DNA from 3 places in the Shewanella sp. BC20 genome. Region 2 is predicted to be linked to each of the others. Evidence: predicted binding sites of a transcription regulator. Region 2 holds the regulator's gene; each other region holds the start of a gene.
The links. Region 2 encodes sigma-54, which starts transcription at its own class of promoters, with help from an activator protein. Its sites were predicted from a motif close to GTTGGCACGNNNNTNGNNT; they were not measured.
Positions count from the first base shown of each region.

Region 1: flgB (flagellar basal body rod protein FlgB) is a predicted target of sigma-54. The motif match lies at 2,452-2,470, and genes of this name have one in related genera.
Region 3: CBX96_RS08295 (flagellar assembly protein FlgT) is a predicted target of sigma-54. The motif match lies at 1,876-1,894, and genes of this name have one in related genera.

Region 1 covers NZ_NHRI01000006.1:72,214-82,134, forward strand. The annotation lists gene flgA (flagellar basal body P-ring formation chaperone FlgA) at 1-295, opposite strand, end outside; gene CBX96_RS08325 (chemotaxis protein CheV) at 498-1,418, shown strand; gene CBX96_RS08330 (protein-glutamate O-methyltransferase CheR) at 1,520-2,359, shown strand; gene flgB (flagellar basal body rod protein FlgB) at 2,504-2,908, shown strand; gene flgC (flagellar basal body rod protein FlgC) at 2,911-3,327, shown strand; gene flgD (flagellar hook assembly protein FlgD) at 3,352-4,131, shown strand; gene flgE (flagellar hook protein FlgE) at 4,194-5,555, shown strand; gene flgF (flagellar basal-body rod protein FlgF) at 5,728-6,471, shown strand; gene flgG (flagellar basal-body rod protein FlgG) at 6,482-7,270, shown strand; gene flgH (flagellar basal body L-ring protein FlgH) at 7,283-7,957, shown strand; gene CBX96_RS08370 (flagellar basal body P-ring protein FlgI) at 7,969-9,060, shown strand; gene flgJ (flagellar assembly peptidoglycan hydrolase FlgJ) at 9,078-9,921, shown strand, end outside.
Region 2 covers NZ_NHRI01000015.1:69,935-79,855, forward strand. The annotation lists gene mlaF (phospholipid ABC transporter ATP-binding protein MlaF) at 1-534, opposite strand, end outside; gene CBX96_RS15570 (KpsF/GutQ family sugar-phosphate isomerase) at 1,095-2,072, shown strand; gene kdsC (3-deoxy-manno-octulosonate-8-phosphatase KdsC) at 2,072-2,623, shown strand; gene lptC (LPS export ABC transporter periplasmic protein LptC) at 2,620-3,180, shown strand; gene lptA (lipopolysaccharide transport periplasmic protein LptA) at 3,167-3,718, shown strand; gene lptB (LPS export ABC transporter ATP-binding protein) at 3,715-4,446, shown strand; gene CBX96_RS15595 (RNA polymerase factor sigma-54) at 4,551-6,026, shown strand; gene hpf (ribosome hibernation promoting factor) at 6,055-6,342, shown strand; gene ptsN (PTS IIA-like nitrogen regulatory protein PtsN) at 6,345-6,788, shown strand; gene rapZ (RNase adapter RapZ) at 6,785-7,639, shown strand; gene CBX96_RS15615 (HPr family phosphocarrier protein) at 7,626-7,901, shown strand; gene mgtE (magnesium transporter) at 8,098-9,462, shown strand; gene CBX96_RS15625 (molybdate ABC transporter substrate-binding protein) at 9,539-9,921, opposite strand, start outside.
Region 3 covers NZ_NHRI01000006.1:61,578-71,498, reverse strand. The annotation lists gene flgM (flagellar biosynthesis anti-sigma factor FlgM) at 1-100, shown strand, start outside; gene CBX96_RS08310 (flagella synthesis protein FlgN) at 103-528, shown strand; gene CBX96_RS08305 (LPP20 family lipoprotein) at 639-1,088, opposite strand; gene CBX96_RS08300 (FlgO family outer membrane protein) at 1,085-1,717, opposite strand; gene CBX96_RS08295 (flagellar assembly protein FlgT) at 1,957-3,123, shown strand; tRNA gene CBX96_RS08290 (tRNA-Arg) at 3,179-3,254, shown strand; gene CBX96_RS08285 (DUF2947 domain-containing protein) at 3,376-3,855, shown strand; gene CBX96_RS08280 (chalcone isomerase family protein) at 4,101-4,661, shown strand; gene CBX96_RS08275 (DUF6268 family outer membrane beta-barrel protein) at 4,662-5,543, opposite strand; gene CBX96_RS08270 (TetR/AcrR family transcriptional regulator) at 5,722-6,342, opposite strand; gene CBX96_RS08265 (efflux RND transporter periplasmic adaptor subunit) at 6,480-7,601, shown strand; gene CBX96_RS08260 (efflux RND transporter permease subunit) at 7,604-9,921, shown strand, end outside.

The DNA of each region.
Region 1 (9,921 bases), on a different contig from region 2:
AGGCTAAATCCGATGTGTCACAGCTGACTTTTACGGTGTTGTTGCGGCTGATTTCCCTATCCGATGCTAGTTCAACTTTTATTGGGGACGCACATTGTGCTGGTAATAGTCGGTTGTCGATAGGTTGGGGAGCGATTTCCACTTTGGCATTCGCCGGCACTGAAATCTTTTCATTAATAAGGGCTTTAGCTAACTCTGATATCGCCGATACGCTAGGTACCTCGGGAGCTGCATTGGCCGCCGAGGTGAGAAATAATGCGATAACACATAAAAAATATACTAAATTTACTTTCATAATGAAGAGACTAGCTTGTAACGCCAGAATGCACCTATACTTTTATCAAACGTGAAACTGTCCTGTGTCGTTAAGGCCAAAATTTCGTGTCAGAAGTTTGACTCAGTTTCAACTATGGTTATGGATAACAAGACGCAAGCAATTAATATGCCTATACTCAAACGAGTTTTAGGGCCGTACATAAACAGAACAAGGCAGAGTTATGTCGAGTATTCTTGATTCAGTCAACAAACGCACCCAACTCGTAGGTCAAAACCGACTAGAACTATTGCTATTTAAGTTGAATGGTCGTCAGCGATTTGGGATTAACGTATTCAAAGTGAAAGAGGTTTTGCAGTGTCCGCCATTAACGGCCTTGCCTAAACTTAACCCCTACGTCAAAGGGGTGGCACATATTCGCGGAACGACTATTTCAGTGATCGATTTAAGTGCCGCAACTGGTGGACGTCCGCTCGCGAGTACCGAAAATTGCTTTATTATCATTTCAGAATATAACCGTAGCGTGCAAGGTTTCTTGGTCAGTTCAGTTGAACGTATCATCAACATGAATTGGGAAGCTATTATGCCGCCACCGCAAGGTGCTGGCCGTTATTCCTATTTGACGGCGGTGACTGAAATTGAAGGCGAGTTAGTCGAAATTCTCGATGTTGAAAAGATTCTTGATGAAATCTCCCCAGTAAAAACCGCGATCAGTGAAGAAGTGAATGAGCAGCTCACTATCGATAGAAGTCAGCATTATCACATTATGGTGATTGATGATTCGGCTGTGGCTCGTAAGCAGATTATTCGCGCGTTGGAATCATTAAACTTACAGATTGATACGGCAAAAGATGGCCGCGAGGCATTGGACAAGTTAAAGGCGATTGCTGGTGAAATGAACAATGTCGCCGAAGAAATCCCATTGATTATTTCCGATATCGAAATGCCTGAAATGGATGGTTATACCTTAACGGCAGAAATCCGCGACGATCCAAAGCTTAAGCATATTAAGGTCGTTTTACATACTTCACTCAGCGGCGTGTTCAACCAGGCCATGGTACAAAAAGTAGGCGCCAACGACTTTATCGCGAAATTCAATCCCGATGAATTAGCGGCAGCAGTGAACAAGCATTTAAGTTTGTAGTGAAAGTGTGGGTTAGTGCCTAGTAGCGCTTTACGCTATAATCTAGCCCTTATTACATGATTGTTGGCACTTATTTGGGTGCTTGCTATAGGATCTAGGACGTGAATGTGCCTGACAAATCACTCGCTGAAGCCGAATATAATCAATTTAGGTTGTTCCTAGAACAACACAGCGGCATCGTACTGGGGGAAAATAAACAATACCTAGTACGTAGCCGTCTTGCTCCTTTGATGGGCAAATATAATCTGCCTTCGTTATCCGATGTGGTAAAACATTCGATGAAGCCCACGGAGCGAGCCTTACGGGCAGAAGTGATCGACGCCATGACAACCAATGAAACCTTATGGTTTCGTGACCGTTATCCGTTTGAGTTGCTTAATAATGTTTTGTTACCTGAATACAGTAAGTTGGGGCGTCCATTAAAAATATGGTCCGCTGCCTGCTCGTCTGGCCAAGAGCCTTATTCGTTGGCAATGACTATCTTAGAATATCAACAGAAGAAGCCGGGAGCTTTGCCGGGCGGCGCCTCGATTCAAGCAACCGATCTTTCGCCTTCGATGCTGGAACGTTGTAAAAATGCCGAATACGATAGTTTGGCGTTAGCGCGTGGCTTATCCGAGGAGCGTAAGCGCCAGTTTTTTGATGCTTTGCCCTCTGGTAACATGCGAGTTAAGGATAACGTTAAGCGTTTAGTCAATTTTCGCGCCCATAACTTACTTGAGAGTTACACCTTACTTGGCAAGTTCGACATTATCTTCTGTCGAAATGTGCTGATCTATTTTGCCCCAGAGGCAAAAGCAAAAATTTTGCGGCAATTCGCTGCCGCTTTAAATCCGAAGGGTATACTCTTTCTCGGCGCGTCAGAGTCGATTGCGGGTCTGACGGATGAATTTGATATGGTTCGTTGCAACCCTGGTATCTATTACCAGAAAAAGACTTAATGCTCTGATATTAAATAAAAATTACCGACATTAGTCGGTAATTTTTTACTCCGCCAAACCCCATTTCTACACATTTCTGATAGTTTCTGTTTTTTGGCACATGAATTGCTTTGTTCCCGTGAGAGTCACGATGGAGGCAATTTTATGGCGATTAATTTTGATAAGGCACTAGGTGTGCACCAATTCACTTTGGGGATACGTGCCGAGCGTGCCGAAGTGATTTCAAGCAACATCGCAAACGCCGATACGCCACATTATAAAGCCCGTGACGTCGATTTTTCTGCGGCCTTAAATATTGCGAAGACCCAGCAACAGCAACGCAATAGCCTTGAGATGACAGGCGATGAGCAGCATTTTGGCCTCGCACAGTTAACGGGACAATACGTGAAGTTCCGTGTGCCAAATCAGCCAGATACTGGAGATGGCAATACAGTGGATATTCAACAGGAACAGTCGGCATTTATGCAAAATGCGCTCGAATATCAAATGTCTCTGGGATTTTTGGACAGTAAGTTTAGCGGCATGAAAAAAGCGCTGAGAGGGGATTAATCATGAGTTTGTTTAGCATTTTTGATGTGGCTGGCTCTGGTATGTCAGCCCAGTCCGTGCGACTCAATACCACGGCGAGTAACATCGCTAACGCCGATTCTGTTTCTAGCAGTATTGATAAAACTTACCGCTCACGTCATCCCATTTTTGAAGCTGAAATGGCGAAAGCGCAGAGCCAACAGCAAGCTTCTCAAGGTGTTGCAGTAAAAGGCATCGTTGAGAGCGATAAACCCCTATTAAAAGAGTATTCGCCCGATCACCCGATGGCGGATGCGGATGGTTTTATTTATAAGCCGAATGTGAATGTCATGGAAGAAATGGCGGATATGATTTCTGCCTCTCGCTCATATCAGATGAATGTTCAAGTCGCTGAAGCCGCAAAATCTATGCTGCAACAAACACTTGGGATGGGTAAATAACATGCGCGATTTAGGAGGTAAGCAGTGAGCCTCATTAACCAACTTAGCCAGAATACGGCTCAGACGACTCAAACGAAGAGCCAATCGAATACGGTAGCGACTAATACCACGAACACAACGAGTACATCAACCGGCAATCCATTTTTAGATGGGATCCGTTTGCCCAGCGAATCTGTTGTGCCAGAAGCCAAAGGTAAGCAGCTGACTCAAGAAGATTTTTTCTCATTACTCAGTCAGCAGTTGTCGATGCAGGATCCGTTTAAGCCTGTCGATAACGACCAGATGATTGCGCAAATGGCATCCTTTTCTACCGTGGATGGTATTTCAAAGCTCAATGATGAGATTGTTAATTTAAACAGCGTGATGACATCGAGTCAGGCGCTGCAAGCATCGGGATTAGTTGGACGTAAGGTATTGATCCCAACCGATACCGGCAATGTGTCAGCCGAAAGCCCCACCCTGAGTGGCGTGGTGAGTACGCCGGATAAAATTCCTGTGATTAACGTGCGTGTACTGGATGATAAAAATCAAGTTGTTAGCACCTTTAACATCGATGGCAGTGCTGGCGGCAATATCCCTGTGACATGGGATGGTTTAAATAAAAATGGTGATCCTGTCGGTGCCGGTAATTACACCATTAAGGCCAGCGGTCTTGTCGATGGTAAATCTCAAGAGCTTGCCGTTTCGACCTATGCCCACGTGACCAGTGTTTCTTTGGGCACAGCAAGCACTGGGGCGATTCTGAATCTTCGCGGTGGTGCAGGTATTAAGCTCTCTGATGTACTTGCGGTATCAGAAACCTAATTTGTCAGTATTGAGTTGGACTCGGGTCCTTAATTGAATTGAGTGAAATGTAGAGGTGAATTATGTCGTTTAACATTGCATTGAGTGGCATTTCTGCTGCACAGAAAGACTTAAACACTACCGCGAACAACATCGCGAATGCTAACACCATTGGCTTTAAAGAATCGCGTGCTGAATTTGCGGATGTTTACGCTAATTCAATTTTCTCTAACTCTAAAACCGCCGTCGGTGGTGGTGTGGCAACGAGCCAAGTGGCGCAGCAATTCCACCAAGGTAGTTTGCAGCTGACCAATAACTCCTTGGATTTAGCGATTAAAGGAGGTGGTTTCTTTGTAACCTCATCGGAAATAGGCACTTTAGACCATCAGTTTACCCGCGCAGGTGCATTCAAAGTCGATAAAAATAATTATATGGTTGATTCTGCAGGTAATTACCTGCAAACCTTCCCAGTTGATAAAGACGGTAACTCAACATCGGTCAGTTTAACGACGGCAAAACCTGTGCAAATTCCTGATACAGCCGGTAGTCCAGTTAAGACTGATAACATCACAATGCAGATGAACTTAAATTCTAAGCAAAGTGCTCTGGATCCTGCAGCTTTTGACCCGTTGGATTCCAAAACCTATAACAGTGTGACCTCTCTGACGATTTATGACTCCCTCGGTGAGCCACATATTATGACCACCTATTTCGTGAAGCCAACGAATGGCTCTTATAATGGTGAAAACAACTGGGTTGCCTACTACGCAATTGATGGTAAGCAAGTGGATGTGTCTGGCCCCGCAGGGACTTATCAAACGGATACCAATGGTGATGGTACGCCAGATACACCTGCAACAGCCCAAACCACAGGCGGTTGGAAAGGTTCGGTATTAAAATTTAACGAAGTGGGTGTTTATACTGGTAGCGACCCTGCTGTCATAGCTACAGAACCCTTAGGGGTTGCTGGTGCGGGCGTGTTAGGCCCTGGTGCCGATGGTACTCAAGCTGTAACTATTAAGTTCAATGCGCCAACTCAGTTTTCGGCTCCATTTGCGGCAACCGAATTAACGCAGGACGGTACGACTGTTGGGCGTTTAACCAACGTCGAAATCGGTGAAGATGGTTTGATCACCGCCAGCTACTCTAACGGTTCAACCGTGGCATTAGCTCGTGTTGCTTTAGTTCGTTTTGCCAACGAGCAAGGTTTAACTCAAGTGGGTAACACCTCATGGAAAGCCAGCCTTGAGTCGGGTCCAGCGCTCGCGGGTGAACCCAACAGTGGTACCTTCGGTAGCATCAGTTCTTCGGCATTAGAGCAGTCCAACATTGACTTAACGACTGAGCTGGTGGATTTGATTTCGGCGCAACGTAACTTCCAGGCTAACTCACGTACCCTCGAAGTGAACAACACTCTGCAACAAACTGTACTGCAAATTCGTTAAGCTGATTCACTCCTTCTCTAAGTGTTGCCGATGGCGGCAACACTTAGCCTCTTTTGGCGTTGTTGCCATTTCCTCATAATCTTCTCCCAATTTATCAGTAAATTAGCCACGATTTTTATTGGCATGATGCTTGCTTTGCTATTGTCAGGTTGAAAATTTGACGGAGCAGTCTGTGGACAAATTCCTCTACATATCCATGAGCGGAGCTAAGCAAAACATGAATGAGTTGGCATTGCGTGCCAACAACTTAGCTAACGCCAATACCGATGGATTTAAGTCGGACATGGCGCAAGCCAGATCGATGCAAGCCTTTGGTGAAGGATTGCCATCGAGGGTTTTTGCCATGGTGGAAACACCCTCCGCCAATTTTCAAGCTGGCCCCATCAAAACCACTGGGCGGGATCTTGACGTTGCCATTAAAGGTGATGGTTGGTTCGCTGTTCAGGCAAAGGATGGCAGTGAGGCCTATACCCGTTCAGGGAGTCTCAGTTTTGACTCGACAGGGCTATTGCATAACGACCGAGGTAATCCTGTGATGGGTGATGCGGGACCGATTGTGTTACCGCTGCCGATTGAAAAAGTCACCATCTCACAGGATGGCATTATCTCGGTACGTCCTCAGGGCGCGACAACGGAAGTGGTTGAAGAGGTAGGGCGATTAAAGCTGGTTAATCCTGGCAACGCACAAATGATGCGCGGTGAGGATGGACTGTTCCGTTTGGTATCGGGTAATCCGGCGCCAACCGATCCAAACGTGTTTGTTGAGAGTGGGGCTGTAGAGGGCAGTAACGTCAATCCAGTGGATGAGATGGTGTCCTTAATCGACCTACAGCGACAATTTGAATTGCAAGTGAAGATGATGAAAACCGCGGAAGAAAATGACCGCGCTTCATCTTCATTAATGCGGATTAGTTAGGAGATAAATTATGCATCCAGCGTTATGGATTAGTAAAACTGGCTTAGACGCACAGCAAACCGATATTGCGGTGATTTCAAACAACGTCGCGAACGCCAGCACCGTCGGCTACAAAAAGAGCCGCGCAGTCTTTGAAGACTTACTCTATCAAACCGTTAACCAAGCGGGGGGCATTAGTGCCTCAAACACTAAGTTACCCAATGGGTTAAATATTGGTGCGGGTACCAAAGTGGTGGCCACTCAAAAAATGTTTACCCAAGGCAATATGTTGACCACGGATAACTCACTCGATCTGATGATTGAAGGCCCTGGCTTTTTCGAAGTACAGCTACCCGATGGCACCACAGCCTATACCCGTAATGGTCAATTTACCTTAGATGATACTGGGCAAATTGTAACGCCAGGTTCGGGTTACGTACTGCAACCTGCAATCACGATTCCCGATGATGCGACCAGCATTACCGTGTCTGCCGAAGGGGAAGTCTCGGTGAAAACACCGGGCACGGCGGAAAACCAAGTCGTGGGGCAGCTCAGCATGTCCGATTTTATTAACCCATCGGGTTTAGATCCTATGGGACAAAACCTATACACCGAAACTGGTGCCAGTGGTACGCCTATCCAAGGCACTGCATCACTCGATGGTATGGGGGCGATTCGTCAAGGCGCGTTAGAAACTTCTAACGTAAACGTGACCGAAGAGCTGGTGAATCTTATTGAAAGTCAGCGGATCTACGAAATGAACTCTAAAGTGATTTCGGCGGTGGATCAGATGCTGGCGTATGTGAATCAGAATTTATAGAGGCACATTATCATGGCTAGATATTTTATATTGGCCGCAGCGCTCTTGCTTACGGCATGTAGCTCCACCTCCAAGAAGCCGATTGCAGATGATCCTTTCTATGCACCGGTATACCCCGAAGCGCCGCCAACCAAAATTGCCGCAACGGGATCCATTTACCAAGATAGCCAAGCGGCCAGTCTCTATTCGGATATTCGCGCCCATAAAGTGGGTGACATCATCACAATCGTGTTGAAGGAAGCGACTCAGGCGAAAAAGAGTGCGGGTAATCAGATCAAAAAAGGCTCTGATATGTCGCTCGACCCTATTTATGCCGGTGGTAGCAATGTGTCGATTGGCGGGGTTCCCCTCGATCTGCGTTACAAAGACAGCATGAACACTAAGCGGGAATCCGATGCCGATCAAAGCAATAGCTTAGATGGCAGTATCTCCGCGAACGTGATGCAAGTACTCAATAACGGCAACTTAGTCGTACGCGGTGAAAAATGGATCTCCATTAATAACGGCGATGAGTTTATCCGAGTGACCGGCATAGTGCGTTCACAGGATATCAAACCTGACAACACTATCGATTCAACCCGTATGGCCAATGCGCGTATTCAATACAGCGGTACTGGTACCTTCGCCGATGCGCAAAAGGTGGGCTGGTTAAGCCAGTTCTTTATGAGCGATTGGTGGCCCTTCTAAGGAGTCGTATCATGAAATTGAAACTGATTTTAGCGGTTGCCATGCTGGCGTTTTCACTTCCTAGCCAAGCAGAGCGCATTAAAGATATTGCCAATGTTCAAGGGGTTCGTAGTAACCAATTGATTGGTTACGGCTTAGTCGTCGGTTTACCGGGCACGGGTGAGAAGACCCGTTATACCGAGCAGACCTTTACCACCATGCTGAAAAACTTTGGGATTAACTTGCCCGATAATTTCAGACCCAAAATTAAGAACGTGGCCGTGGTAGCAGTGCATGCGGACATGCCGGCCTTTATCAAACCTGGTCAAGAATTGGATGTCACAGTATCAAGCCTAGGTGAAGCGAAAAGCTTACGTGGCGGTACCTTATTGCAAACCTTCCTTAAAGGGGTTGATGGGAATGTGTACGCGATTGCGCAGGGCAGTTTAGTGGTCAGCGGCTTTAGCGCCGATGGCTTGGATGGCTCTAAAGTCATTCAAAATACGCCAACTGTGGGTCGTATTCCTAACGGTGCGATCGTTGAACGTAGCGTAGCAACGCCATTTTCGACTGGCGATTATTTGACGTTTAACCTACGCCGCTCGGACTTTTCCACTGCGCAGCGTATGGCCGATGCAATCAATGACTTGCTTGGCCCCGATATGGCGCGGCCATTGGATGCGACCTCTGTGCAGGTCAGCGCTCCAAGGGATGTGTCACAACGGGTGTCCTTTTTAGCCACACTCGAGAATATCGAAGTGGAGCCTGCTGATGAGTCAGCCAAAGTGATCGTGAACTCCCGTACTGGCACGATTGTGGTTGGGCAAAACGTCAAGTTATTGCCAGCCGCGGTGACACATGGTGGCTTGACGGTAACTATTGCCGAAGCGACTCAGGTATCCCAACCTAATGCGTTAGCGAATGGTCAAACGACGGTGACCAGCAACAGCACAATCAACGCGAGCGAAAGCAATCGCCGGATGTTTATGTTCAATCCTGGCACAACCTTAGATGAGTTAGTGCGTGCCGTAAACTTGGTGGGCGCGGCCCCTTCAGATGTACTTGCTATCCTTGAAGCGTTAAAAGTGGCAGGTGCTTTGCATGGTGAACTTATCATCATCTAATTTCTGTCGGGAAAATCATGGAAAAGCTTTCAAGTTCATCACATTTTCTTGATCTGGGCGGGCTCGACTCCCTGCGCGCCCAGGCTCAGAAAGATGAGAAGGGCGCCTTGAAAAAAGTCGCCCAACAATTTGAAGGCGTTTTTGTGCAAATGCTGATGAAGAGCATGCGTGATGCCAACGCAGTGTTTGAATCCGACAGCCCACTCAACAGCCAATACACTAAATTTTATGAGCAAATGCGGGACCAGCAGTTATCCGTCGATTTATCGGATAAAGGTGTGCTGGGCCTTGCAGATATGATGGTGCAGCAATTATCCCCCGAGTCGAGTCAGTTTACGCCCGCATCTGTGCTGCGAAATGACGGTGGCATGAAGCTGCAACATGATGCGAAAGCCTTCAATATTCCAGCTCAAGCAACCTCGGCAGCTGAAACTCAAACTGCGGCTGCGCCAGTTGTTGCCTCGCAAGGCGTGCCTGCCTCGATTGCGCGCCCAAGTGTTGACTTGGATAACGGCGATGGCGTGATGTCCTCCTTAGATATTGATAGGCCTGAGCGCTTGCTGGCCATAGATACGCCAAAGCCCGCTTGGTCAGAGCAACCCTTATCGCCAATCGAACCTGTGATCAGCGGCCAAATCTTGCCGACGGCGGCATTTAGGGAAACACAAAAGACCCTCAAGTTTGGTAGTCGGGAAGAGTTTTTGGCGACGCTTTATCCTCATGCAGAAAAAGCCGCCAAAGCCCTTGGCACTCAACCCGAAGTGCTCTTGGCACAGTCAGCCCTTGAGACGGGCTGGGGTCAAAAAATTGTCCGTGGCAATAATGGCGCGCCAAGCCATAACCTGTTCAATATTAAAGCCG
Region 2 (9,921 bases):
AATCGGATCTTGTCCGGCAAAAGGCTCATCGTACATCACCATTTCAGGCTCAAGGGCAATCGCCCGAGCAAGGGCGGCACGGCGCTGCATCCCACCGGATAACTCGCTTGGCATCATCTGCGCGGCGCCACGCAGGCCAACGGCTTCGAGCTTCATCAATACGATTGAGCGGATAATCTCTTCGGGTAAGCCCGAGTGCTCACGCAGCGCAAAGGCGACGTTATCGAAGACGTTGATATCGGTGAATAAGGCACCACTTTGAAACAACATGCTCATGCGCTTACGCAGTTCGAATAATTGGCTACGACTCGCGGCGTGCACATCCTGACCATCGAACAACACTTGGCCGCTATCGGGCGTTAATTGACCACCGATAAGCTTAAGCAAAGTGGTTTTACCTATACCACTGGGGCCCATAATGGCGGTCACTTTGCCCCGAGGGATAGACAGGCTAATATCTTCATATATGACACGCTGGCCACGGCTGAAGCCCAAATGACGGATCTCAACCAACGGCGTTTGTTCTTGAGTCATGCTTGATTCCGATATTTGAAAAGAGGTGGCCTACGCTTCCTGCCCAGACCAATCGAAGAGCCGCAAATTGTACGTAATTGCGCTTTAACCTACAACAGAATCGACACTATCGTCCTGCGATACTTTCAATTTGCCTCATTTCCAGCGAGAATGCGCCCTAAGTTTTCGCTCTGTGAAGCTAAAGTGTTACTTAATGTTTTCACCCTTGTTGATAAATCAACAATATTGTTTAGCCAAGGCTAATAAAATAAGCGAAATAACACTGAACTAGGCAAGACAACTTAACTCAAAAACCGTATTGAATGCCAAAGTCGTTATCATGCTTACCATAGCAACCAAAATGGTGGTGGAAAACGACTAAGACGATGATATTGCTCAAAGCATTCAATCGCTGAACAAGTTATCCTGCCCTATTGCCTCAACCCTCATGGGCTGAGACTGAATAATAAGACGCTACTCAAGAACGAAGCCGTTAATTTTATCATCTTTATCGCGTACCAAATTGTGCTATTCCAATCCCAGAACGGGGCGACAAAGACAATGCAAGAAGAGAGATAGACATGGTAGACCAATCACAATTGCGCCAGTGGGGCTGTAAAGTCATCGATATTGAAAAATCGGCCCTCGACAATCTTTATCAATATGTCGATTCCGTTGAATTTGCCCAAGCCTGCGAGTTAATTCTCAACTGCACCGGCAAAGTGATCGTGATGGGGATGGGGAAATCAGGCCACATTGGCAATAAAATCTCGGCCACCCTCGCCAGCACAGGCACCCCAGCGTTTTTTGTCCATCCAGGCGAAGCCAGCCATGGTGATCTAGGCGTGCTCTCTGACAATGATGTGATTCTTGCGATTTCAAACTCGGGCGAGTCGAGCGAAATCCTCGCGCTGATGCCAGTTATCCAGCGTAAAGCCATCCCTGTGATTGCCATGACTGGCAAGCCAGAATCCACCATGGCGCGTCTATCTAAAATTCATTTATGTATTGAGGTGCCAGAGGAAGCCTGCCCGCTTGGGCTTGCGCCAACCTCAAGCACCACGGCAACCTTAGTCATGGGCGATGCCATTGCCATTGCGCTGCTGCAAGCCAAAGGCTTTACCCGGGAAGATTTCGCCATGTCCCATCCGGGCGGAGCCTTAGGTCGTAAGCTGCTGCTTAAAGTCAGCAACGTGATGCACAGCGGCGATGATTTACCACTGGTTAAACACGATATCTGCATCACCGATGCCCTGTATGAGATCTCCAAGAAAGGCCTTGGCATGACCGCGGTTATCGATGAGCAAAACAAACTCGTGGGTATTTTTACCGACGGCGACCTGCGCCGCGTTATCGATGCCCAAGTCAACCTACGCACCACGCCGATTGCCGATGTGATGACGCGAAACTGTGTCACAATTACAGAAAACGTTTTAGCGGCGCAGGCGCTGCAAGTAATGGATTCCAAAAATATCAACGGCCTGATAGTGATAGATAAAGAACATCATCCTGTCGGAGCCCTCAATATGCTCGATATGGTTAAAGCGGGAGTGATTTAATGCCACAGCAAGGTTTTTATGGCCCCATCAGCGACGATGTTTGGCAAAGGGCGCAAAAAATTAAACTGCTGATCTGCGATGTGGACGGGGTGTTTTCCGACGGCCGCATTTATTTGAGCAACTCAGGAGAAGAACTCAAAGCCTTCCACACCCGCGATGGTTATGGCGTGCGCTCATTATTGACCAGTGGTTTTAATCTGGCGGTCATCACTGGCCGTCAGTCTAAAATTGTCGAAAACCGCATGACGGCTCTGGGTGTAACGCATATTTATCAGGGCGTGGATAATAAATTCGTTCCCTATGAAGAACTGCTGTCGCTCTACAATGTCACCCCAGAAGAAGTCGCCTATATTGGTGATGATATTGTCGACTTGCCAGTGATGAATGTGGTCGGCTTGGCCGTCTGTGTTGCCGATGGTCATCCCTATGTCCGCCAACATGCCCATTTTGTGACCCACTTAAATGGTGGACATGGCGCACTCAGGGAACTCACGGATCTGCTCTTACTGAGCCAAAATAAGTTCACTTCCGCCCATGGGATGAGCATATGAGTCGTGTGACCCTCGCCATTATCGCCTTTTTTGGTACTGCGCTGGTGCTATATTGGCAAGTGCAGCAAAAACGCGGTGGCGATACGGATGACAGCTTGAACGTCAGTGACAGACCCGATTACATTATCGAAGATCTGCGCAGCATTGAGTTTAATGAGCAAGGGCAAGTTAACAGTCGCGTCACGGCAAAGCACATGGAACACTATGAGCTGAAAAACCAAACCGACTTTACTGAGCCCGTTTATCTTGTCTATCCCGACCAAGGTAAAGCAAAATGGCAGATCCGAGCCGATCAAGGTCGACTCAACAAAGATACCGGCAAGGTTGTATTAGAAAATAATGTTATTATCGATGCCATCAGCCCTGGTGAACCCATACAGACATTGTCCACCAGTTTTTTAGAACTCGATCTCAACACTATGATAATGACCTCTGACCGCATCATTTACGTCACAGGGAAAGATTTTAATATTCAAGGGCAAGGCCTTTATGCCGACCTTAACGCGCAGGAAGTGCAATTGACCAGTCAGGTAGTAGGAACCTATGAAGCAAAATAACATATTACTTGCCGGCCTAATGCTAATCACCAGCATGAGCGCCTTCGCCAAGGTTGGTGACTTACAGCAAGAAGTGAAAATTAAAGCCGTTAGCCAAACTGCGGACATTAAAAACAACCAGATCATTTTCTTCGGTCCGGTTGAAGTCACCCAAGGATCGATCAAAATCCATGCAGATCAACTACGTGCATTTTCTGCCGAAGGGGAAAACAGCAAGATTTTAGTGGCAACCGGTAATCCTGCGACGTATAGCCAGATCCTCGACGATGGACGCCCAGCTTCAGCGAGCGCGAAAGAAATTCGCTACGAAATGGCGACCCGCACCCTAACTTTGACGGGCTCAGCGAGCCTAGACCAAGCGGGTAGCCAAGTGACGGGTAACCTCATCCGTTACGATATTATTCAGCAAAAATTGATCGCTGAGAGTACGGGTAGCGGTGATGATCGCGTGATTACCATTATTCAACCTGATAACTATCAGGAAGAGATCAAGAACCAGCCCGCGGACAAACCTGTGAAAAAACAGGACTCTAAATGACCCAAATCACCTTAAAAGCACAGAATCTCGCTAAGAGTTATAAGAGTCGTCAGGTTGTGAAAGATGTCAGCCTGACGGTGAAAACGGGTCAAGTCGTCGGCTTACTCGGCCCAAACGGCGCAGGTAAAACCACCACCTTTTACATGGTCGTGGGCTTAGTCAAAAGCGATAAAGGCCATATCTTTATCGACGATGATGATTTAACCGCCGATCCCATGCACCTGCGCGCCCGTAAAGGCATTGGTTACCTGCCACAGGAAGCCAGTATCTTTCGCAAGCTGACCGTGCACGACAATATCATGGCGGTACTGCAAACCCGTAAAGAGCTCAATCGCGATCAACGCGAAGAAGAGCTGGAACATCTGCTCGAAGAGTTCCATATCACCCATATTCGCGATAGCCAAGGCATGTCGTTATCGGGCGGTGAACGTCGCCGTGTCGAAATTGCCCGCGCTTTAGCGGCCAATCCTAAGTTTATTCTGCTCGATGAACCCTTCGCCGGTGTCGACCCGATTTCGGTTATCGATATCAAGAAAATCATCGAACAACTCAAGAGCCGAGGCCTTGGGGTACTGATCACAGACCACAATGTGCGCGAGACCTTAGACGTCTGTGAACATGCCTACATTGTCAGTCACGGAAACCTGATTGCCGAAGGAACTCCCGCAGAGATCTTAGACAATCAGCAAGTTAGGGCTGTGTACTTAGGTGAACAATTCAGGCTATAGTTACTTAAACAGAGCCAATTAGCCTTGAATTTTGGCTTATAAGCGCCATCAATATGATACAAGCGGCCTAAATTCAAAATAATAACGTAGGGATCAGCGGTAACATGAAAGCGTCACTCCAGCTCAAACTGGGTCAACAGTTAACCATGACGCCACAACTCCAACAGGCCATTCGTCTGTTGCAATTGTCGTCATTGGAACTGCAGCAAGAGATCCAGCAAGCCTTAGACTCTAATCCTCTTCTCGAGCTGGAAGAGGAGCAATTCGACGCGCCTACCGAACGTAAGCAAGATATCGCCGATACCGACTTTAGCGAAACGACGGCCCAGCCACAGGAACAAGACAATTCCACCGTGGACATTGCCGAGTCGTTGACCAAAGAATCCCTGCCCGAAGAACTGCCCATGGACACCACTTGGGATGAAGTCTTTACCGCCTCGCCAAACTCAGGTTCTGGTGCCAGCCGTGAAGATGACATGCCCTTCCAAGGGGAAACTAGTGAAGGCCTGTACGAACATTTAGAATGGCAGAAAAACCTCACGCCCTTCTCTGAAACCGATTTAGCCATTGCCACCGCGATTATTGATGCCATCGACGATCAAGGTTATCTCACTCAAAGTACTGAAGATATCCTCGAAGCCATGGGCAATCCTGAGATAGAACTGGATGAAGTCGAAGCCGTACTCAAGCGAATTCAACACTTCGATCCCGTTGGTGTCGCCGCAAGGGATTTAAGCGAATGTCTGCTTATCCAACTCTCCCATTTTTCGCCGGATACCCCACACCTCGAAAACGCCCGAATGTTGATCAAAGATCATTTAGATCTGATCGCTACCCGCGACTTTAGGTTGTTGATGCGTAAGACCAAACTTAAAGAGGACGAGTTAAGGGACAGCATAGCGCTGATCCAAACCTTAAACCCTCGCCCAGGTTTGCTCATCACCCCTGTTGATGAAGAATATGTCATCCCCGATGTATCGGTGTCGAAGAAAAACGGTCGCTGGGTGGTCGAGTTAAATCCAGATTGCATGCCAAAAATCAATGTTAATCAGCAATATGCAGCCATGGCGCGCAGCACTAAAAGCCAAGCCGATAGCCAATTTATCCGCGGGCATCTGCAAGAAGCCAAGTGGTTTATCAAAAGCCTTGAAAGCCGTAACGAAACACTGCTCAAGGTGGCAAACTGCATAGTGCAATATCAACAGGGTTTCTTCGAATACGGTGAAGAAGCCATGAAACCTATGGTCCTGAACGATATCGCCGAGGCGGTAGAGATGCATGAGTCCACCATTTCACGGGTGACCACACAAAAATACATGCATACCCCAAAGGGACTTTTTGAACTAAAATATTTCTTCTCAAGCCACGTCGGGACTGATGATGGCGGTGAGTGCTCATCCACGGCAATCAGAGCCTTCATTAAGAAACTGGTTGCAGCGGAAAACCAGAAAAAACCATTAAGCGACAGCAAGATGGCACAGCTTCTGGCAGAACAGGGAATTAACGTTGCGCGCAGAACCATTGCGAAGTACCGAGAAGCGATGCTTATTCCCCCTTCCAATCAGCGTAAAAGTTTATAGCCTAAAGTGGAAATCGGAGGACGTTTATATGCAAATAAACCTGAGTGGACACCATATCGAGATTACTGAATCGTTACGGGCTTATGTTGAGGAAAAGTTTTCAAAACTTGAACGTCATTTCGAACAGATCAATAATGTGCACGTTGTGCTCAATGTTGAGAAAATGCAACAAATTGCCGAAGCGAGAATCAACCTCACCGGTGGTGAAGTCTTCGCGACTTCAGAGCATGCAGATATGTATGCTGCCATAGACGTCCTGATCGACAAGCTTGATCGTCAGGTTATTAAACACAAAGAGAAGTTAACAAAACACTAGCAATGGAACTTCGTACCATACTGCGGCCGGAATGCACGACCTGCGCCACTCCGGGCAGTAAGAAAAAGGTACTGGAACTTATCAGCGACTTAGCCGCTGCCCAGTACCCCACCCTCTCATCTCAAGAGATCTTCGAAAGCCTAGTGGCGCGCGAAAAGATGGGGAGCACAGGTATAGGTAACGGCATCGCCATTCCACATGGTCGATTAACCGATATAACACAACCCATAGCCATATTGGTGAAATGTGAGGAGCCGATAGCCTTTGATGCTATCGATAAACAACCTGTCGACATTTTATTTGCGCTGCTGGTGCCTGCTGACCAATGTCAACAGCACTTAAGCACTTTGTCCTGCATGGCTGAAAAGCTCAGCGACAAACAAATATTGAAGCAATTGCGCAAGACGCATGATGAAACGGAACTCTATCAGGTAATCACTGGATGAAACTGGTCATAGTGTCAGGGCGCTCAGGCTCAGGCAAATCGGTCGCACTAAGAGTGCTTGAAGATCTCGGCTATTATTGTGTCGATAATCTTCCGTTGCCGCTGATTGGCAGCTTACTCGAACAGCTCAAGGGCAGTAACGATCTCGTCGCCATCAGCGTTGACGTGCGTAACCTGCCGGAGCAAGACAAGGTACTCGTCAAACAGCTCGCAAGCCTGCCAGAGGGCACTGAACTTACCAGCTTCTTCTTAAATTCCAGCGATAAAGTACTGCTAAAGCGCTACAGCGAGACTCGGCGCTTACATCCCTTATCTAAGAGCCGAGTATCACTGCAAGAAGCCATCAAACTTGAAGGCAAATTGCTCGAGCCCCTGTCACAGCAGATGGATCACTACATAGATACCTCAAATCTGAATATCTATGAACTCAGCGACCAAGTACGGCAAATCCTGCTTGGCAGTGTCGATAAGGAACTGGTGATCAACTTCGAGTCCTTCGGTTTTAAGCATGGTATGCCAACCGAAGCCGACTTTATGTTTGATGTGCGCTTTTTACCCAATCCCCATTGGGAACCCGAGCTGCGCCCTCTCACCGGCTTAGATGAACCCGTTACCGAGTTTTTAAATCGCCAGCCGCTGGTTAACAAGTTCATCTGGCAAATTGAGAATTTACTCGAGACTTGGTTGCCCCACTTAGAGCGTAATAACCGCAGCTATCTGACCATCGCCATCGGCTGTACTGGCGGCCAACACAGATCAGTTTACGTGGCCGAACAACTGGCTAAACGCTTTAGCAACGGCAAACACAAAGTGAATGCCCGTCACCGAGAGTTAAACCATGCCAAAGCTTGAGCGCCAAGTCACCATCTGCAATAAACTCGGCTTACATGCCCGCGCCGCGACAAAGCTCGTGGTGTTGGCCTCAGAGTTTGATGCCAGCATTACGCTGATCCAAGGTGAAAAACAGGCCTCTGCCGCCAGTGTTTTAGGGCTACTCATGCTGGAAACGGGTATGGGTAAAACCATTACTCTGATTGCCGAAGGCCCAGATGCGGAGCCCGCGCTCAATGCCATTTGCGCGCTTATCGACGCTAAGTTCGACGAAGCCTGCTAATTGCCTCGACATCTCATCTCGATGCTCCCTACCGTTATTCTGTACCTTGTTTGGTTTTGATTTCAGCACCTTATACCAGTAAAACACATTTGTGACTCGACGCCCTCCCGTGCGCTCAATTACAATATACTGCTGCGCTTTGGCTTAAGTTCTCAACAGCCAAACGCCCCATCCACGTCGCCACTTTGGAGGAAACATGCCTGTAGAAGCCTCAGACAGTTTACAAGTCGAACAACGTCTCGACCAACTGAGCCATGCCCTCAATAGCGGTATGTTTGTGCATGTCAGGCAAATGCTGCAAAACATGGCGGCGTCGGATATCGCATTGATTCTAGAGTCCTCGCCCCCTAAAGCGCGGCAAGTGCTATGGCAACTTATCGATCAAGATCAGCTCGGGGATATTCTCGATGAACTCAGTGAAGAGCTAAAAGATCCGTTGATCCGCGCCATGAGCCCTGAACGGGTCGCCAAGGCGACCGCCAGTATGGATACGGACGATCTCGCTTATATCCTGCGAAGCTTGCCTGATACCGTCTATAAGCAAGTATTGCAGTCTATGAGCCTGCAAAACCGCCAGCGGGTGGAGCAAGCGCTCTCCTACCCCGATGAAACCGCGGGCAGCCTAATGAACACAGATACTGTGACCTTAAGGCCCGATGTGAATATCGATGTGGTACTGCGTTATTTGCGCCAACGGGGCAATCTGCCCGACACCACTGACACCTTATACGTGGTGGATAAGCACGATCGCGTACTCGGCGGGGTAAAACTTGCGGATCTGCTCACCTGCGATCCCAATACTCATATCAGCAGCATTATCGATACCGATATCGAGAGCATTCCCGTGGGCATGTCCGACAGCGAAGTAGCGCAGCTGTTCGAGCGCCATGACTGGGTATCTGCGCCAGTGGTCGACAGTGAGGGCAAATTACTCGGGCGTATCACCATCGATGACGTGGTGGATGTTATCCGTGAAGACGCCGAGCACTCCATGATGGGGATGGCGGGGATGGACGATGATGAAGACACCTTCGCCCCTGTGGTAAAGAGTACTTTCCGCCGCTCACTCTGGCTGACGATTAACCTGTTTGCCGCCCTGCTGGCGGCCTCTGTCAGCAATATGTTTGAAGGCACAATCGAACAATTCGCCACTATTGCGATTTTAATGACGATTGTACCGAGCATGGGCGGGGTCGCGGGTAATCAAACCTTAGCACTAGTGATCCGCGGGATTGCCCTGGGCCATATTGGCCAGAGCAATGCCCGCTGGCTGATTGGCAAAGAACTCGCCATTGGCTTTTTGAACGGCCTTATGTGGTCGATTTTGGTGTTTATCGCGGTATTAGTTTGGAAAGATGATATGGCACTTGCCAGCCTGATTGGCGGCGCAATGCTCATCAATATGACTGTCGCAGGACTGGCTGGCGCCAGTATTCCGCTGATCTTAAAACGCTTGAAAGTAGATCCGGCGTTAGCGGGCGGTATGGTGCTCACCACAGTCACCGATGTCATTGGCCTGTTTGCCTTCTTAGGATTAGCGACTTTATATTTAATGCACTAGCACTGGCCCAAGCCTTGCTAAAGCGAGCAACAAAAATGGCGCTATTTCGCGCCATTTTTAATGAGTCCATTAGACATTATTTTTTAGGCGGCTGAAAGCCATAGCCCGTTAAAATCGCTTGTCCCTCAGGGGATAAAATAAACTCGGCCAGAGGCGCGGCCGCACTATTGGCATCCTTTAACACCAATAGGCCATAGTCGGCACCAACGGCTAACTCTGGCGGTAAATCGACAATCTTAAGGCTCGGCACTTCTTTTTGTGCCAGCACCGCATTGGTGCAATAGGTTAAGAACACATCCGCCTGCTTATTTTCCATCACCCAAGCATAGGGATTACGATCTTTGGGCGGTTTAGCACTCTCTGGCCCACCCGTTAGCTGCAATGCTTTGGTTTCTAATGTGGTTTTTGCATTGGCTTTTAAGGCCTCGGCTTTCGCAAACACGGCCCAAGCATAATCCC
Region 3 (9,921 bases), on a different contig from region 2:
GCAAGCGATTGCCGAAGGTCGCTATAAAATTGATCCCGAAAAGTTGGCGGCCAACATTGCCAGCTTCGAAGCTGAATTGAATGACCTCAATAAAGAGTAACTATGACAGAAATAGCTAAACTGGTAGATCAACAACACGCCCATTTGGCTGTTCTTAAACAGATTATTCTTAAGGAAAAAGGCGCTTTGGTTGACCAAAACGCCGATTTGCTTTTATCGCTTGCGGAGCAAAAATCAACATGCCTGCAAGAACTCAAGGCCAACGATGACTTACTGGCCAATCACAGCGATAAATCCTTACTCACCTCGCAAGTAGAACTATCCCATAAAATGGCCGCCGTAAAAGAGGCTCTTGCCGAATGTAAGGATCTTAACGCTCAAAATGCCAGTCTCATCGAGATGAATTTGGCGAGTCTAAACCGTTTTGCCCAAGCCTTACAGGCGAGCCGAAATGCGACTACTCTGACCTATAACGATAAAGGCAGAACCTCGACCCTTTCTAGCTTAGGCAATGATTTAAAAGCATAAGTCGAGCAGTAAATAGTAAACGGGATATAAAAAAAGCCGCGCTAAAACAAAACTGAGTGCTGCTTTTGTTTATTGGTAAAGCAAGGACTAGTAATCACCCTGCCCTAGTGCTAAAAATAGGTAACGTCTTTAATTCTCTGTGGGCGGCTCTGCTGTTGGTAAATTTGCCATACCTTGGCAAAATCAAGCTCCAACTCAGTGACATAATGATCCCCTGCCGGGTAGCTTTTTACCACTCTCGCGCCGCGGATCACCCCAGTCACAGAAGCTTTAACATTGTCATCTGTCAGCATCCAATCACTGACACTGCTATTGGCGGTGATCTTTTGTCCATACACTTGTTCAGCAAGTTCACGATAAGCCACGATTTTTGAGGCCTGCATCGCCATCAATACTCGTTGGGACTGCTCTTTAGCCGGTTGAGTCGCTAGCGGGGCATAACCTATGGCCGTCAGCTTAGGAAAACTGCTTGGCGGTACATCTTCCCACTGAACATATTTATCTTTGGCAGCACACCCTGTTAGTAGGAGCGCCGCAACAATGAATAGGTAGCGTTTCATTTTCCATCTCCTAGCACTCGCACTTCATTCATACCAGGGCTCGACTGGCGATATAAAATCCCATCCTGAGAGATAACTTGCTCAGAAGGCAGCATGTAATTGCTCAACTCTTTTTGGGTCACATAAGTTTGAGAGGCTGAGACCACGCGATTATTACTCAGGGTGACAATCCGAGTGTTGATTGCCATGCCATTGGTCGTGGGGCTCATAGTCGATACCACAACATGGTCAATGGGTAAGTTGGTCGAAAGCTTTTGCCAATCGCGCGTCAAAATAAAATCGCCATCAGCCGTCACATTCAGCCCATCACCTAAATTCAAATCCACCACATTAAACATAAAGCTATGCAAAGACGTCATTAGCCCTTGCTGGAGCTGCTGCGCCAGCGCATTGGTGCTACTCAAATTCCCCACTAACACGGGCGTGGCAACAACGATAGGTTGGTCGGGACGCAAGGCATCATTCTGCTTGACTAACTCAGTCACAATGCGCAGTGCTAGATGATTAATTGTCGCCGTAGGCGGCAAACCATTGCCGTCAGCTAAGCTAGGTTTGGGCGGTGCCACGGGTTTAGTCGCACACCCAACCAGCACTAACAGTGCCAGAGGAATGAATGCACGCTTAAGCATAGGAGTAACCTCGTCATCAGTATCAATGTGGCCCAGTGGGAGCCGCAATCTTTGCCATAAAGCAAGCAAGTATTAGACCAAGTCAAAATATTGCTCTTCATGAACTCTTCAGATTATCGACAAATCTATTGATAACTTTATCCCTTTACCACGATAAATCAGGCACACAATTTGCTTAGAGCCATAAAGCACTGCCAGTAAACTGACTCATCCCAGCAATTTTAGTTAAGGGCTTATTGATGAACATACTAAGAAAGAACTTGCTCATAATCAGCAGCCTACTGCTATTTGCTGCACCGGCAAACGCCGAATGGGTCGAGGCCAGTGGAGAAGCGGTGATCACCAATGGCAACATCGCCCAAGCACGTGAAGAAGCCATCAATCAAGCGGTGAGTTATGCCACGCTCAGTACCGGTATCCAAATCACCAGCGAGCAACAAACGACTAACGGCAACTTAACGCAAAACAGCTTTGCGATTAATCGTTATGCCCAGGCGATTAGCATTCAATTGGTGAGCGAGCGTATTCAAGGCAATAAAATCTATGTATCCCTCAGGCTCGATCTCAATGATGACCCAACCCAGCAATGCCCGGCAGGCCAATTAAAGGCCGCCATCTTAATTCCCCAAGCGCAAATAAAAGACCGAGCACAGTTACGCTACGGACAATTATCGGGATTTGAAGAAGTCATCTCCGAGAAACTGGGTAATAGTATTGATGGCTACTCATCTACTGGTTTTAGCCATATCCATGCCAAAGAACGGCTTGATATCGCACAAGAATTGGTCGATATCCGTGGCTATCGACTCCCAAGCTGGTTGAGCGAAATCACCGATAGCCAATATATTTTATTGCCACAAATCATCGATATATCGACAGAGCCTGTGCAATCTACCTTTATGGGATGGTGGGATGAAGCGCCACTCAGACAATTCCAATTTAAACTCAGTCTCTATCACGGCATTAGCGGCGAGGAAGTATGGAGCAAAACCTACAGTACCTCTGCCCCGTGGGAGTTTGAAGAACAGGCCATCATAGCCCCTAATAGTGACCGATTTTGGCGTTCATCCTATGGCAGAAATATCAGCCAAATCATGCAAGAAGCAACTCGAGATATAGACAACACGCTCAATTGCAGACCACTATTAGGACAAGTCGTCAGCCGTCAAGGCGATAGAATTATCCTTAACTTGGGTCGCAAACACGGCATTCGAGTTGGCGATAAATTCCAGGTCGTGTTACAACAAAACTTACCCGATAGACTCAACGAAATGCGTGCCGTCGCCACCAAGAGCCGAGCAACGGTAAAAATCGAACAAGTCAGCGAAGAAAGTGCAACCGCGGTCCTCGTTGACCAAAATGCAGCTTACAATGTACAGATAAACGACATCGCGCTTAAGATTTAACCAACTAAATCATAAGCCTTTTAATCAAAGATAAAACCAGTATAATCACTTGCGTCTCTTCATAGCTCAACAGGATAGAGCAGCCGCCTCCTAAGCGGCCGATCGGGGTTCGAGTCCCTGTGGAGAGACCAGATAGTGTAAAGTTAGAGTTAGATTTAACGGCTTCATTTCCTAATTTTTCTCAAAAAAGTATACTTACCTCGCGTAACCCACTCATCCTGAATAATCCGTAATATACCGAGGACAGCTTTTTTGGCTCATACCTATATACCTTTAGATACCTATCGCCGAAAGTGGATTTTTAACCATAAAGACTTGCCTGTGAGCGATGATGACAAGACTGGCATTCTGCCGCTGACAGACAAAAGCGCCATGCTGGTTTGGAATCAGTGGATTAGCAATAAAAGTAGCCGCGCCGAACAGTTTACTAAAGGGGATTGGGCCGCTAAAGCCAACGCATGGGTCAAAACGGATCATTGGCAGAGTGCGTGGGACAGTGAAGATAATAGCCTACCCGAGATGTTGGCCGAGTTTATCCAGTGGCCAGACGATACTCAGGTCTTTTTTTGCTACGAAAAATATCAAGTGATTGAGACTCGTTGGGATGTCTTTGTCCGCAACTGGAAGTGCTTTCTGTTTTTCGATGATGGCCCAATTCTGATCTCCCCTAAACAAAAACAAGCGGTGATGTTTGAACAAAATGGCCAATATAAATTAGGTGTTCGTGGCTAACCACGTCTACCAATAAGTCGAATGGCTCAAACCAATAATTCCGACTTTTTACTTTTTTAAGCTGTCCCTCAAAAGAAAGCAGCCCAACTTGATTTACCTCCTAAGCGATAGCTTGCACAGATTAGGCTATCGCTCCTCTTTGGTTTCGATTAGTATCGCTTGGCAATCAACAGATAATCTTCGTTTGAGCCGTTAATCCCATGGTTACGCTCAACGACCATAACTAAAAAAATATGAGGTGTATGATGAAGTTACTCTCAACCCTGACACTAACTACCGCTTTGCTTTTTCCACTATTCGCCCAAGCCAAAGAAGTCTCTGGTGTCCAAGTCGCCGATACCATCACGCTCGACGCTCAGACGCTGCAATTGAATGGCGTTGGTGTTCGCAGCAAGTTCTTTATGGATTTGTATGTGGGTAGTCTGTATGTCCCCACCCCGAGCAAAACCATGACAGAGGTGATCAATGCCCCGGTTGCGGCGATTCGCCTCAATATTACGTCAGGAATGATTACTTCCGAGAAAATGCGTGATGCGATAACCGAAGGTTTTGAGCACGCGACCGCCGATAATACGACCGACATTCAGCCACAAATTGACGCCTTTATGGCGCTATTTAAGGATGAAATCAAAGAAGGCGACCAATTCACCTTGGTCGCCAACAAAAGCCGTGGCGTGACCGCCTATAAAAATGGTCAAGAACAAGCCACGATTGAAGGGGAAATGTTCCGCCAGGCCTTACTCAAAATTTGGCTAGGGGAAAAACCAGCCCAGAAGAGCCTCAAAGAGGCCATGCTGGGCCAGTAATTAAAATCGGAACTCGAGATCCAAGGCGGCAGCGCCTTGGTTATCCATATCGAGTGCCGCTTGATGGGTGACTTCCAATTCACCATTGAAGTAGTAACCCGCGTAAAGGTTCAGCGCAATGGCCGGCGTAGCTTGCCAACCGGCACGCAGATAACTCACCCACTCGTTAGTCTCTACCACGGTATCCTTATCGGCGACTAAAAATCGCTCGGTGCGACGTGAATTACCAAAGCCGACATTCCATGCAGGGCTCACTTGATAACTCAGCTCCAAACCCGCAGGGCCACTAAATCCCGCTTGGAAGGGGTTAGCTAACCGCCAACGCTCATTAATCTGCCAACTCACCGCCAGATAAGGCATAGTGCGCACTTCATCGATATCGTTTAAATACGCAACGCCAAAACCGAGCATATTGCCCGACTCGAAGGCATACATGGCCGACGCAACCACACCATAACTTTGCGCATGGCTCGCCGATGCGGTATCGGCATAGGCATATTGAAGTTGTGGCGACAACATAAAGGACCAATGCTTATCCATCCGATAGCTAAGGGATAGGCCCGCGCGGTAACGGTCGATATTTTCCCAGGTTTCACCCGCATCACTAAACAGGCCTGCGGCGTTATTCGCCCCCGTTAAACGGATATTGCGCCAATCGTAATCAAGCCTATCGTAACCGACACGCATTCCAATAGACCATTGTTTATCCAGAGGAATATTGACACTGGCGTTGAGTAATAAGCTGTCCCGCTGCAACTCTGTATCGCCATTGGCAACCGATGCACTCTGGGTACTAATCTGCGATACGCTCAACTTAAACGGTTTATATTGCGCTTGTTGACGCGCCTCAGCCGCGGACACGGCATAACTTAAAAAAGGCATTAATCCCAATCCTATATACATTAGGCTGGGCTTTATGCTGACTCGAGAATCAAGTGATTTAGTCACGCCTGCTCCTTGCGTTACTGTGAGTAATTTGTCGCGAATAATACGCTCGATTTGAAACAAAAGTTCACTCTTTTCGAAGAAGATACAAACTGATACTAACCGCTTAACGCCGTTACACTCGGTAGGCTTTCAAAAACATCTCGGCACAACCCCGAATATACTGCTCACGCTCCCCCAATAAAGGCTCGGTTTCAAGCCCCAACTCTAACCTGAGTTTTAATTCGCCAAACAGCATTAAACATAAACGTACCGCACAATGATGCGGTTGTGGAAAGCGATATAACCCAAGCGCCTCTACGGCGATTAAATATTTTGTCAGCATCGCAAGCATATGCTGTGGCCCCGCCTCAAAAAACAATCGCGACACTTCTGGGTGGCTCTCCGATTGCGCCACACAGGCTTTAAATACGGTAATCGCCTCAGGGCTAACAATCATCTCACCAAATTGCAGCGCAAATTCGGTGAGGGTGGCTTCAGGTTGACTTGGATCGCTGAGTAAGTCGGCATTTAAGTTGTGGCCAACGCATTTGGATTCAATCGCCGCCACAAACAAATCATCTTTACTGCCGTAGTGGGAGTACACCGTTTGTTTGGACACGCCCGCCTGCTTCGCCACTTCATCCATACTGGTATGGGGAAATCCCTGGCGGCAGAACAAGTCAATGGCCGCAACAAGCACTTGCTGTTTCTTTTGTTCACTGCGGCTCATCGGAATATCAGAGGACAGAGTCATATCTTCACTCAAGGTAGCAACATAATTAATTCGTATTAGTTAAGCATAAAATAGACTAGACAGTCTAGTTCCGCACAACTAGACTAACAAGTCTAGTTACATAAACTTAACTTTAAGCTTACAACGGAAGGATTCAAATGGATCGAGCAGCCCGACGTTCTTGGCGTGCATTTTACCTTTGCGTGATTGCCGTCACCGCCTTAACGGCCTGTCAAAAGGAAGTGACAGAGCATGCCAACGCCACGCAATTGCAAACCGTGACGACGGCGCCACTGCGCTTGTCGACTAGCTATCAGAGTGAGCAAGTATTCACTGGCACGATCCGCGCCGGCAATACCACGGGTGTCGGCTTCGAACTATCGGGTAAGCTGAGTGAGCTAACTGTCGATAGCGGCGCTAAGGTGACGCAAGGGCAAGTATTGGCCAAGCTCGATACCCGTTTGCTCGATGCAGAGCATCAGGAGATCCAAGCTAGCCTTGCGCAAACCCAAGCCGATGTTGACCTTGCCACCAGCACCCTCAACCGAAATCTTGAGCTTAAAAAATCGGGTTATGTCTCAGAGCAGTTACTCGACGAGAACCGTACACAACTGGCGAGTCTCGAAGCCGCCAAAAACCGATTATTGGCCTCACAGCGGGCAAACCAACTAAAACGCGATAAATCACAGCTACTTGCGCCCTTCGATGGCATTATCAGCCAGCGGCAACACAATCTAGGGGAAGTGGTCGCCGCAGGCAGCCCAGTGTTTACCTTAGTCGGCAGTGTGAATACCGAAGCCTATATCGGTGTCCCAGTCGCGGTCGCCCAGCAATTCGTCAATGGGCAGAATGTGACAGTGAGCGTGCATAATCAGCAATTTACCGCCAAGATTGCCGGGATCAGTGCCGAGGTAAACCCCATTAGTCGCACTCTTCAGCTGCGAATCAGCCTGCCGGAACATGCCAATGTGATCAACGGTGAAATCGCCTATTTGCATCAACAACAAACCGTCGAGCAAGCGGGCTATTGGGTGCCTGTATCGGCACTTATCGATGGGATCCGCGGCCGCTGGAATATCTATGTAACCTCGCCGCCTTCACATTCAACAACCGATAGCGTTTCAACTCAGATAGAGCGTCGCGATGTCGATATCCTCTACACCACTCAAGATATGGCCTACATTCAAGGCGCGATTAAGGCCGACGAACAGTATGTGACCCAAGGCTTACATAAGTTAGTGGTGGGTCAAGCCGTTTCTTCCATCGCGTCGACGAGGTAATCATGATTAAAGCCTTCGTCGAAAATGGTCGCTTAGTCAGCCTAGTGATCGCCCTACTGCTGGTCGCGGGATTTGGCGCTATGTCCAGTTTGCCACGCACCGAAGATCCACACATCACCAACCGATTTGCGTCTGTCATCACTCCTTATCCTGGCGCCTCAGCCGAGCGGGTCGAGGCGCTTGTCACCGAAGTATTAGAGAATCAATTACGTCGCCTTGAGGAAATTAAGCTTATTCAATCCACCTCAAGACCCGGTATTTCGGTGATCCAATTGGAGCTTAAAGATACCGTTACTGACACAGATCCTGTCTGGTCTAGGGCGCGGGATCTATTAGCCGATGCCAGAAACACCCTCCCCGATGGCATACAAACACCGACCTTAGACGATCAAGTCGGTTACGCTTACACCGCTATTTTAAGCCTAGTGTGGAACGATAGCAGTCAACCACGGGTGGATATGCTCAACCGCTACGCCAAGGAATTACAGAGCAGGCTCAGGCTCTTATCCGGCACCGACTTCGTTAAACTCTACGGCGCGCCCGAGGAGGAAATCCTGGTCCAGCTCGATGGCTATAAGATGAGCCAGTTGCAATTAACGCCGGGAACCATAGCGAAAATCTTAAGCAGCGCCGACAGTAAAATTGCCGCGGGCGAGATCAATAACAATCACTTTCGCGCCCTCGTCGAAGTCTCGGGTGAGCTCGATTCCCAAAGCCGTATTCGCCAAGTGCCACTCAAAGTGGATGCGCAGGGACAAATTATTCGTTTAGGGGATATAGCCCACATCAGCCGTCAACCTAAAACCCCCGCTGACAGCATCGCCCTAGTCGATGGCGAGCAGGGCGTGTTTGTTGCAGCGCGCATGCTCAACAATACCCGCGTCGATATCTGGCAAGGACAAGTCAAACACTTGGTCGATGAGTTCAATCAGGAGCTGCCAGCCAATATCAAAGTGCAATGGCTGTTTGAGCAAAACAGCTACACCAGCGAACGTCTCGGCGGATTAATCGTCAACCTATTACAAGGGTTTGTGATTATTCTGGCGGTCTTACTGCTGACCTTAGGCTTAAGAAACGCGATTATCGTTGCCCTGTCACTCCCCCTGACCGCCCTCTTCACCTTGGCCTGTATGAAATATATCGGCCTACCCATTCATCAAATGTCGGTCACAGGCCTAGTCGTCGCCCTTGGGATCATGGTGGACAATGCCATTGTGATCGTCGATGCCATCGCCCAGCGTCGCCAACAGGGGATGAGTCGCTTAAGCGCGGTAAGTGAAACCTTACATCACCTCTGGCTACCCTTAGCCGGGTCAACCATTACCACCATTTTAGCCTTCGCCCCTATCGTGCTGATGCCGGGTGCAGCGGGGGAATTTGTTGGTGGCATCGCCATGTCGGTGATGTTTGCCCTGCTGGGTTCCTATGTGATTTCCCATACTTTGATTGCGGGCCTTGCGGGACGCTTTAGCCTCGAAGGTAAACATCCTGTCTGGTACCAACATGGCATCAATGTGCCTTTAGTAAGTGGTTACTTTCAAGCAAGCCTAAGATTTGCGTTAAATCGCCCACTACTGAGCGCTACGTTTATCGGGATAATTCCCCTGCTAGGTTTTTATGCCTCCGGCAAAATGACTGAGCAGTTTTTCCCGCCGTCGGATCGGGATATGTTCCAAATTGAGCTGTATCTCGCGCCCCATGTCAGCCTCGAAAACACCTTAAACCAAGTACAGTTGATGGATAAGCAATTGCATCAAATCGAGGGCATCACTCAAGTCGATTGGGTTGTGGGTGGCAATACGCCTTCATTTTATTACAACTTAACTCAGCGCCAACAGGGAGCCACCAACTATGCTCAGGCCATGGTGAAAGCCAGTGACTTTGAGCGCGCTAACGCCCTCATCCCAGCGTTACAGCAAACCTTAGATAAGGCCTTTCCCGAAGCACAGGTGTTAGTGCGTAAACTTGAGCAAGGCCCGCCCTTTAATGCGCCGGTCGAGTTAATGATATTTGGCCCTAACCTTGAAACCTTACGCTCACTCGGCGATGAAGTGCGCAATATCTTAGCCGCCACGCCCGATGTGCTTCATACCCGCGCAACGTTGAGCGCCGGCGCTCCTAAGGTGTGGCTACAAGTGAACGAAGATGCGAGTTTGATCAGTGGATTAACCCTGACGGATATCGCCAGACAAGTTCAAATGGCGACGACGGGCGTTATCGGCGGCAGTGTACTCGAACAGACCGAGTCTTTGCCGATTCGAGTGCGTTTGGGCGACACCAGCCGCGAGCAAGCCAGTCGCCTCTCAGAAATTCAGCTAGT